4 regions of the Enterobacter sp. MGH 24 genome follow, and region 1 is predicted to be linked to each of the others. Evidence: predicted binding sites of a transcription regulator. Region 1 holds the regulator's gene; each other region holds the start of a gene.
The links. The regulator CRP, encoded in region 1, controls carbon source genes, mostly activating them, when cyclic AMP is high. The targets are predictions, from matches to a motif close to ATGTGANNNNNNTCACAT.
Positions count from the first base shown of each region.

Region 2: L370_RS14415 (PTS mannitol transporter subunit IICBA) is a predicted target of CRP. The motif match lies at 1,598-1,615, and genes of this name have one in related genera.
Region 3: L370_RS03660 (2-hydroxycarboxylate transporter family protein) is a predicted target of CRP. The motif match lies at 1,092-1,109, and genes of this name have one in related genera.
Region 4: epd (erythrose-4-phosphate dehydrogenase) is a predicted target of CRP. The motif match lies at 1,284-1,301, and genes of this name have one in related genera.

Region 1 covers NZ_KI535657.1:1,032,562-1,034,769, reverse strand. The annotation lists gene L370_RS16795 (YccS/YhfK family putative transporter) at 1-385, opposite strand, end outside; gene crp (cAMP-activated global transcriptional regulator CRP) at 443-1,075, opposite strand; gene L370_RS16805 (OsmC family protein) at 1,387-1,791, shown strand; gene L370_RS16810 (phosphoribulokinase) at 1,880-2,208, opposite strand, start outside.
Region 2 covers NZ_KI535657.1:1,560,851-1,563,058, forward strand. The annotation lists gene L370_RS14415 (PTS mannitol transporter subunit IICBA) at 1-1,341, opposite strand, end outside; gene L370_RS14410 (DUF3302 domain-containing protein) at 2,001-2,208, shown strand, end outside.
Region 3 covers NZ_KI535657.1:3,903,691-3,905,898, reverse strand. The annotation lists gene L370_RS03655 (NAD-dependent malic enzyme) at 1-963, opposite strand, end outside; gene L370_RS03660 (2-hydroxycarboxylate transporter family protein) at 1,375-2,208, shown strand, end outside.
Region 4 covers NZ_KI535657.1:546,791-548,998, forward strand. The annotation lists gene pgk (phosphoglycerate kinase) at 1-20, opposite strand, end outside; gene epd (erythrose-4-phosphate dehydrogenase) at 70-1,089, opposite strand; gene tkt (transketolase) at 1,418-2,208, opposite strand, start outside.

The sequences.
Region 1 (2,208 bases):
TATTCCCGGCGAGGCTCAGCGTGAAAATGGCCGCAATCAGCGAAGCGGGAAGCAGGCGGGCGTGCAGCGAACTGATTTCCGCCGTCACGCCGAGGGTCATGGCCAGTACGGTCAGGATCAGCGGCAGCGGGATATCCCGAGCCAGTAAAAGCTGTACGGCGAGGCTGCAGCCAGCAAACAGGCAGCCACCGATAATCAGGCGTTTAAAAAAGCGCTTATGCGGCGTGTCAAGACCGGCGATGTTGCAGCAGGCGGGCACGAGGGAAAACAGCAGGCCTTGCTGGAGGTGTCCGAGGATCAGACCTATGGCCACAGGAAGGCACAACACCAGCGTTTGCCGCAGTGCGTAGTTAACTTCCGGGTGATAGATCAGCCTGCGCCACATGGGGAGTAGAGACAAAAACGGCGTGACACCTTGCGATGGCACGCCGTTTAAGCGGAATTAACGCGTTCCGTAGACCACGATGGTTTTACCGTGGGCGGAGATCAGGTTTTGATCTTCCAGCATTTTCAGGATACGGCCCACTGTTTCACGGGAGCAACCGACGATCTGACCAATTTCCTGACGGGTAATTTTAATTTGCATGCCGTCCGGGTGGGTCATGGCGTCTGGCTGTTTCGCCAGGTTCAGCAGGGTCTGCGCGATACGGCCTGTCACGTCCAGGAAGGCGAGGTTACCCACTTTTTCTGACGTGACCTGCAGACGGCGCGCCATCTGGGAAGAAAGACGCATCAGGATGTCAGGGTTAACCTGAATCAGCTGACGGAACTTCTTGTAAGAAATTTCAGCCACTTCACATGCTGTCTTTGCACGAACCCAGGCGCTACGTTCCTGGCCCTCTTCAAACAGGCCCAGTTCACCGATGAAATCGCCCTGGTTCAGATAAGAAAGGATCATCTCTTTCCCTTCTTCATCTTTGATCAGCACTGCCACCGAGCCTTTAACGATGTAATACAACGTTTCCGCTTTTTCACCCTGGTGAATCAGCGTGCTCTTTGATGGGTACTTATGAATGTGGCAATGAGACAAGAACCATTCGAGAGTCGGGTCTGTTTGCGGTTTGCCAAGCACCATGCGCTGTTATCCTCTGTTATAAGCTGTCACCAGAGTCATCAGATGCATCCGGACTCTGGGGTTGCAATCGAATTCTTACCCATACCCTGGGAAGTCGGCTACCGTAACGTTTCGCAGCCAGTAAAGTTTGATGTCCTCTGCATACATGTGTAACGTCAATGTATTACTGTAGCATCCAGAGTGTTTTAGCATAGCTTTCGCCGCGTGTCTCCTGGTGTCTCGCTTCAGCATGATGCAGGTCGCCTTCCATTGCGAGAAATGTAACGCACGCGTAATCTGTCACCAAAAATGCAACGTTGGAGTTTAAGAATATGCAAGCGCGCGTGAAATGGGTTGAAGGTTTAACGTTCCTGGGCGAGTCCGCTTCAGGACACCAGATTTTGATGGACGGTAACTCCGGCGATAAAGCACCAAGCCCAATGGAAATGGTGCTAATGGCGGCAGGGGGATGCAGCGCAATTGACGTGGTGTCGATCCTGCAAAAAGGTCGTCATGACGTGACGGATTGTGAAGTCAAACTCACGTCAGAACGTCGCGAAGAGGCGCCACGCCTGTTCACCCATATTAACCTGCACTTTGTGGTCACCGGTAAAGAGCTGAAAGACGCGGCGGTCTCGCGTGCGGTGGACCTGTCTGCGGAGAAGTACTGCTCTGTGGCGTTAATGCTGGAGAAAGCGGTAAAAATCACGCATTCGTATGAAGTGATCGAGGCTTAAAAAACAAAGCCCGGTGGCGCTGCGCTTACCGGGCCTACAACTGCACGAACGTAGGCCGGATAAGCGAAGCGCCATCCGGCAACAGGCGTCACGCAATCTGCTTCCCTTCCATCAGTCGCTCCACCAGCGGCGTCATGATGAGCTCCATCGCCAGCCCCATTTTTCCGCCCGGCACCACTAACGTATTCATGTGCGAAATAAACGAGCCCTGCAGCATGGCCAGCAGCCAGGGGTAATCAATGCCGTCGAGGTTGCGGAAATGGATCACCACGAAGCTCTCATCCAGGGACGGGATACTTTTGGCGGCAAAGGGGTTGGAGGTGTCCACCGTCGGCACGCGCTGGAAGTTGATATGGGTGCGGGAAAACTGCGGCGTCAGGAAGTTAATATAATCCTCCATGGAGCGCACCACGGAGT
Region 2 (2,208 bases), 530 kb from region 1:
GATGTGCTGTGCCTGCGGCACCTGGCGCATGGCGCGTTCGGTCAGGTCGCGGTGCGTGATGACCAGGTCAACGTCCGGCGGCAGGCTGTTAATGGCGCTGTTGGTGACGGAGATGTTGGTCAGGCCCGCATCCTGCACTTTCTTACGCAGTACGCCTGCACCCATTGCGCTGGAACCCATACCGGCGTCGCAGGCAACGATGATTTTACGCACATGGCTCAGGTCGTTAGAGACATCGCCAGCCGCCAGCGGGGTCGCGCCTTTGGATTCGGCTTTCATGTCGTGCATACGACGGGTTGCCGCTTCGATATCGTCGTCTTCTTTCACTTTGCTGGTTTTCAGCAGGATAGAAGAGACCACGAAGGAGACCGCCATCGCCGCACAGATCGCCGCGATGTTCGCGAAGTACGCCCCTTTCGGCGTCATCGCCAGTACCGCCAGGATGGAACCCGGAGAAGCCGGAGACACCAGACCGCCGCCCAGCACGCTCAGGGTGAACACGCCGGTCATACCGCCGAGGATAACGGCCAGGATCAGACGTGGGTTCATCAGCACGTACGGGAAGTAAATTTCGTGAATACCGCCCAGGAAGTGAATGATTGCCGCACCGCCAGCAGACTGCTTCGCGCTGCCGCGACCAAAGAACATATACGCCAGCAGAACGCCCATACCCGGACCCGGGTTAGCTTCAATCAGGAAGAAGATAGACTTGCCGAGATCGTGTGACTGCTGAATACCCAGCGGCGAGAAGATACCGTGGTTGATGGCGTTGTTCAGGAACAGGATTTTTGCCGGCTCTACGAAGATAGACGCCAGCGGCAGCATGTCGTGCGCAACCATGAAGTTAACGCCTGCCGCCAGAATTTTGGACAGCACTTCAACCGCAGGGCCAATGCCGAGGAACGCCAGAATCGCGAGGATCATCCCGATGATGCCCGCAGAGAAGTTGTTCACCAGCATTTCGAAGCCGGATTTGATCTTACCATCAACCCAGACGTCGAATTTCTTAATCGCCCAGCCGCCCAGAGGACCGGCAATCATCGCACCGAGGAACATCGGCATATCCGCACCGACTATAACACCCATGGTCGTGATGGCACCCACTACGCCACCACGGTCACCGCCCACCAGACGACCCCCGGTGAAACCGATGAGCAGCGGCAGGAGATAGGTAATCATTGGGCCAACAAGTTTCGCCAGCGTTTCGTTAGGCAACCACCCTGTCGGAATGAACAATGCGGTGATGATACCCCACGCGATAAACGCGCCGATATTTGGCATCACCATGTTGCTGAGGAAACGACCAAAGCTTTGAACTTTGATCTTGAAATCGGATGACATAAAACACCCCTTCTTCTGTTTGCGCTTAGGCTTGCGGCCCGAGGTTTGTTGTTAATGAGGCGGCAGAGGTAGCCGGACCCTGTTCTGATGCTGTGAAATCTGGCACTGAATCGTTCAACTGTCCAGACGGTGGAAATTTGTGTGACACGCATCACGTAAATGTAGGGGGTGCGGACATCAATGAGGTGATCTGAATCACAAAACGAATGGACAAAAAAAATACGATGGCGAGAAAAACGACAAAAACCACTCTTTTATGTGATGAGTATCACGATTTGATTTTGTGGGTTTGTTTCTGGATTGTGACTGATTTCACAAAATATTTTTATACAGATTTCTCCGGCTGTGATCGGCGGCAAACTCTGCTTCGCGATTCAGCGCCAGGATGATATTGCACGACACGATAAGCTAAAAAACCACTTTTGATGTGTGGTATGGCGAAAAGTTAAAACGTGGATTACGCTCATATTGTAAGGTTAAGTATATTATTATTCAGGATATATTTTGACACGCTTATAAACTTGCATGGAGATATTATAAAAACCGATACTCCCCGGCTCTGAAATAACCAGCATGCCTTTTGTATTTTAAAATAAATTAATTAGGTTGCGTACTGTTTTATTAATTTAATGAGTTGACGTTGTTTAAGTGAGGAGAATATGTTTCTCAACTATTTTGCGCTGGGCGTATTGATTTTTGTATTTCTGGTTCTCTTTTATGGAATCATCGCCATCCATGACATTCCTTATAATATGGCCAAAAAGCGTAACCATCCCCATGCCGATGCGATTCATACGGCAGGCTGGATTAGCCTGTTTACGCTCCATGCCATCTGGCCGTTCCTGTGGATATGGGCCACGCTGTACC
Region 3 (2,208 bases), 2.9 Mb from region 1:
CTCGGTCAGGCCGTCATCCACCATCAGCGCCACAATTTTTTCAGCTATCCCGCATCCGGCAGAGCCGCTGCCCAGGAAGACCACGCGCTGATCGCGAATGCGCGTGCCCGCCGCATGCGCCGCCGCCATCAGCGTCCCTGCTGTGACGGCGGCCGTGCCCTGGATATCATCATTGAAGCAGCACAGCTGGTCGCGGTAGCGCTGGAGAAGTCGGGTGGCATTTTTCTGCGCGAAGTCTTCAAATTGCAGGAGAACATTGGGCCAGCGCGCTTTAACGGTGCTGACAAACATATCCATAAACTCAGCGTACTGGTCGTCGCTGATGCGCGGATGACGCCAGCCCATGTACATCGGGTCGTCGAGGTGTTGCTGATTATTGGTGCCGACATCCAGCATAATCGGCAGGGTAGAGGCCGGATGGATCCCGCCGCAGGCGGTATAAAGCGACAGCTTGCCAATGGGGATGCCCATTCCGCCGATACCCTGATCGCCAAGCCCTAAAATACGTTCCCCGTCCGTCACCACAATCACGCGAACGTCGTTGCGCGAAAAACTTTGCAGCATCTCGTCAATACGATGGCGGTTAGGCCATGAAATAAACAGGCCGCGTGCGCGTCGATAAATCGTGGAGAAATGCTCGCAGGCTTCACCGACCGTCGGGGTATATATAATCGGTAACGTCTCTTTCAGATGCGAACGCAGGAGATTATAAAAGAGCGTTTCATTGGTGTCCTGAATATTTCGCAGATAAACATGACGCGAAATATCGCTTTTAAAATGGCAGAACTGCACCCAGGCGCGCTCGGTTTGTTCTTCAATGGTTTCAACGTTGTGCGGCAATAACCCATGCAGATTAAAATTGTCACGCTCTTCTTTAATAAATGCGAGCCCTTTATTTAGCAGCGGATTTTCCAGCAATACGGCCCCGTTATAGGGGGTGTACAGAACTTCTTTCCGGGACATGGTTAACTCCTGAATATTTAAGCAATACAGATAAAAGGCGAGTAAAAACAGTGGCTTTACTGGGTGTAAAGACACGGTTTGTTGTGCGTTTGATTGGGGGGTAATTTAGCGCTTAGCTAACGGAGCAGGAGTGATAAAGTTCACATTCTTTCTGGTTTTATTAATTTCAAAAAGGAATGCACCGATCGCCATGAATAACTTTAGTTACATAATGATGAATTAAATTATTTAAAAGGAAAGAGTTATTGCGTTCACATTTCTCTGCGGGAGCACATGCTAATTTCACCCTGAGCCTGTTTTTAGAAAAGGCCGCATAATTCATTATTTATATTTAAGAACATTTTTTCGTATCAGGAATAATTTCAGTTATTCCTTTCTCTGTATATCCGAACACAATTTTCAGGTGATTATATGAAAGATAATCCTGTACCGACTTCTGAGCTGTCTACCTCGCGTTTTGCCTTTGGGCTCAACAATGCCGAGGTGGGCACGGTCCCGTTGATGCTGTTCGTCGGGATTGCCGCCATTGTGGCGACGTCCGCCTGGGCAGGGCTGCTGCCGAAAAATATGATAGGTGGTCTCGCGGTCATCATGACCCTCGGCTTCGCGTTTGCCAAAGTGGGGCGTCAAATCCCGGTGCTGAAGGATATCGGCGGCCCGGCGATCCTGTGCCTGATGGTTCCCTCCGTGCTGGTCTATTTTGGCGTATTCGGGAAACAAACCCTTGATACCGTACACCTGCTGATGAAAGAGGCGAATCTGCTCTATTTCGTCATCGCCTGCCTGGTGGTCGGCAGCATTCTGGGAATGAACCGGGTGCTGCTGATCCAGGGGATGATGCGCATGTTTGTTCCGCTGGCGGCGGGGACCTGCATGGCCGTGCTGAGCGGCCTCATGGTGGGCTCACTGTTTGGTTATACGCCTTACCACACCTTCTTCTTCATCATTGTGCCCATCATCGGCGGCGGAATTGGCGAGGGGATTTTGCCGCTGTCCCTGGCCTATTCGGCAATACTGGGGCAGACGCCGGACGTCTACGTTGCGCAGCTGGCACCCGCTGCGGTCGTCGGGAATATCTTCGCCATTATTTGTGCGGGCTCGCTGGCGCGTCTCGGCGCGAAACGTCCTGCGCTTTCGGGAAACGGCATGCTCACGCGGAGTAAAGACGACGCCAGTCTGTTTGCCGGGGCACAAAGCGCTCAGCAGACGGATTTTCATCTGATGGGGGGCGGATTGCTGATGGTG
Region 4 (2,208 bases), 490 kb from region 1:
GTCATCTTAATTACAGACATGGTGAATCCTCTCGTTGATTCTTAAAGTTTTGCAGACGCACAATGCGTCTTACCTGAAACCTTGAGCGGCCATTGCTAACGTGGTGTCGAGCATTCGGTTAGCAAAGCCCCATTCGTTATCACACCAGACCAGCGTCTTGATAAGGTGTGCACCACTGACTCTCGTTTGCGTGCCATCAACGATGGCGCTGTGCGGGTCGTGGTTAAAATCTACTGAGACCAACGGTAATTCCGTATAGTCAACTATACCATGAAATGCCCCCTGTGCCGCTTTTTGCAGCAACAGGTTGACTTCACAGGCTTTTACCGGTTTTTTCACCGTCACGCTAAGGTCGATTGCAGTGACGTTAATCGTCGGGACACGCACAGCAATCGCTTCAAACCGATCGTTAAACTGCGGGAAGATTCGGGTGATCCCTGCCGCCAGTTTCGTATCCACCGGAATGATTGACTGGCTCGCCGCGCGAGTGCGTCGTAAATCCGGATGGTAGGCGTCGATAACCTGTTGATCGTGCATGGCGGAATGAATCGTGGTCACGGTGCCGGATTCAATACCATACGCATCGTCTAACAGTTTGATGACCGGAATAATGCAGTTGGTGGTACAGGAGGCGTTGGAGACAATACGGTGTTCGGCCTGCAGCTCATGCTGGTTGACGCCAAACACGACGGTCGCGTCGAGGTCGTTACTGCCGGGATGAGAAAACAGGACTTTTTTTGCACCAGCAGCCAGATGCGCCTCGCCATGTTCTCGGTTGCCGTAGACACCGGTACAGTCAAGCACCACATCCACACCCAGTTCACGCCAGGGTAGCCCGGAGATGCTGTTCTCATGCAGCACACGAATAGCGTCATCGCCCACAAACAGCTGATCTCTTTCCTGGCGTACATCCCAGGCAAAGCGTCCGTGGCTGGTGTCATATTTCAACAAATGCGCCATGCCCGTAGCATCCGCCAGTTCATTGATTGCCACCACGGTTATTTCCGCCCGACGTCCGGATTCATACAAAGCACGAACCACGTTACGTCCGATGCGACCGAAGCCATTAATCGCTACGCGTACGGTCATAGATCTCCTGCAAAGCAATCCCTGAGTTTGAGGTGGCTGAAAGAGTAATCCAGCTACGCCCGAAGGGGAATCCTTGCTGTCACAAACTGCGATTGATTGGTCAATTGTCGAACATTTAATCGACTGAAACGCTTCAGCAAGAATAAGCGAATCGGGGAATAAAAGGAATGTCTGTCCAGATGAATAAGCGAGCTATATGACTTGCGTCACATTTTAGGTGGAATAATGTCTACAAAAAAGCCGGGTGGCGCGCTAGCGCTTACCCGGCCTACTTTCGCGCCATTTGTAGGCCCGGTAAGCGCTAGCGCGCCACCGGGCAAAACAGCAATTACAGCAGTTCTTTCGCCTTCGCGACAACGTTCTCAACGGTGAAGCCGAACTCTTCGAACAGCAGCTCTGCCGGAGCAGACTCACCGAAGGTGGTCATGCCGACGATAGCGCCGTTCAGACCCACGTATTTGAACCAGTAGTCAGCGATACCCGCTTCCACTGCCACACGCGCGGAAACCGCTTTAGGCAGGACGGATTCACGGTAAGCGGCATCCTGTTTGTCGAACGCATCGGTAGACGGCATGGAGACCACGCGCGCTTTCACGCCTTCGGCAGTCAGTTTTTCCCACGCTGCAACAGCCAGTTCAACTTCAGAACCGGTGGCGATGAAGATCAGCTCAGGCTGGCCCGCGCAATCTTTCAGCACGTAACCACCGCGAGCGATGTTCGCCAGCTGCTCTGGAGTACGTTCCTGCTGTGCCAGGTTCTGACGGGAGAGGATCAGCGCGGTTGGACCGTCCTGACGCTCAACGCCGTACTTCCACGCCACCGCGGATTCAACCTGGTCACATGGACGCCATGTGCTCATGTTCGGGGTGACGCGCAGGGAAGCCACCTGCTCTACCGGCTGGTGAGTTGGACCATCTTCGCCCAGACCGATGGAGTCGTGGGTGTAGACCATCACCTGACGCTGTTTCATCAGCGCAGCCATACGCACGGCGTTACGTGCATATTCAACGAACATCAGGAAGGTAGAGGTGTACGGCAGGAAACCACCGTGCAGGGAGATACCGTTGGCAATCGCAGTCATACCGAATTCACGTACACCGTAATGGATGTAGTTACCGG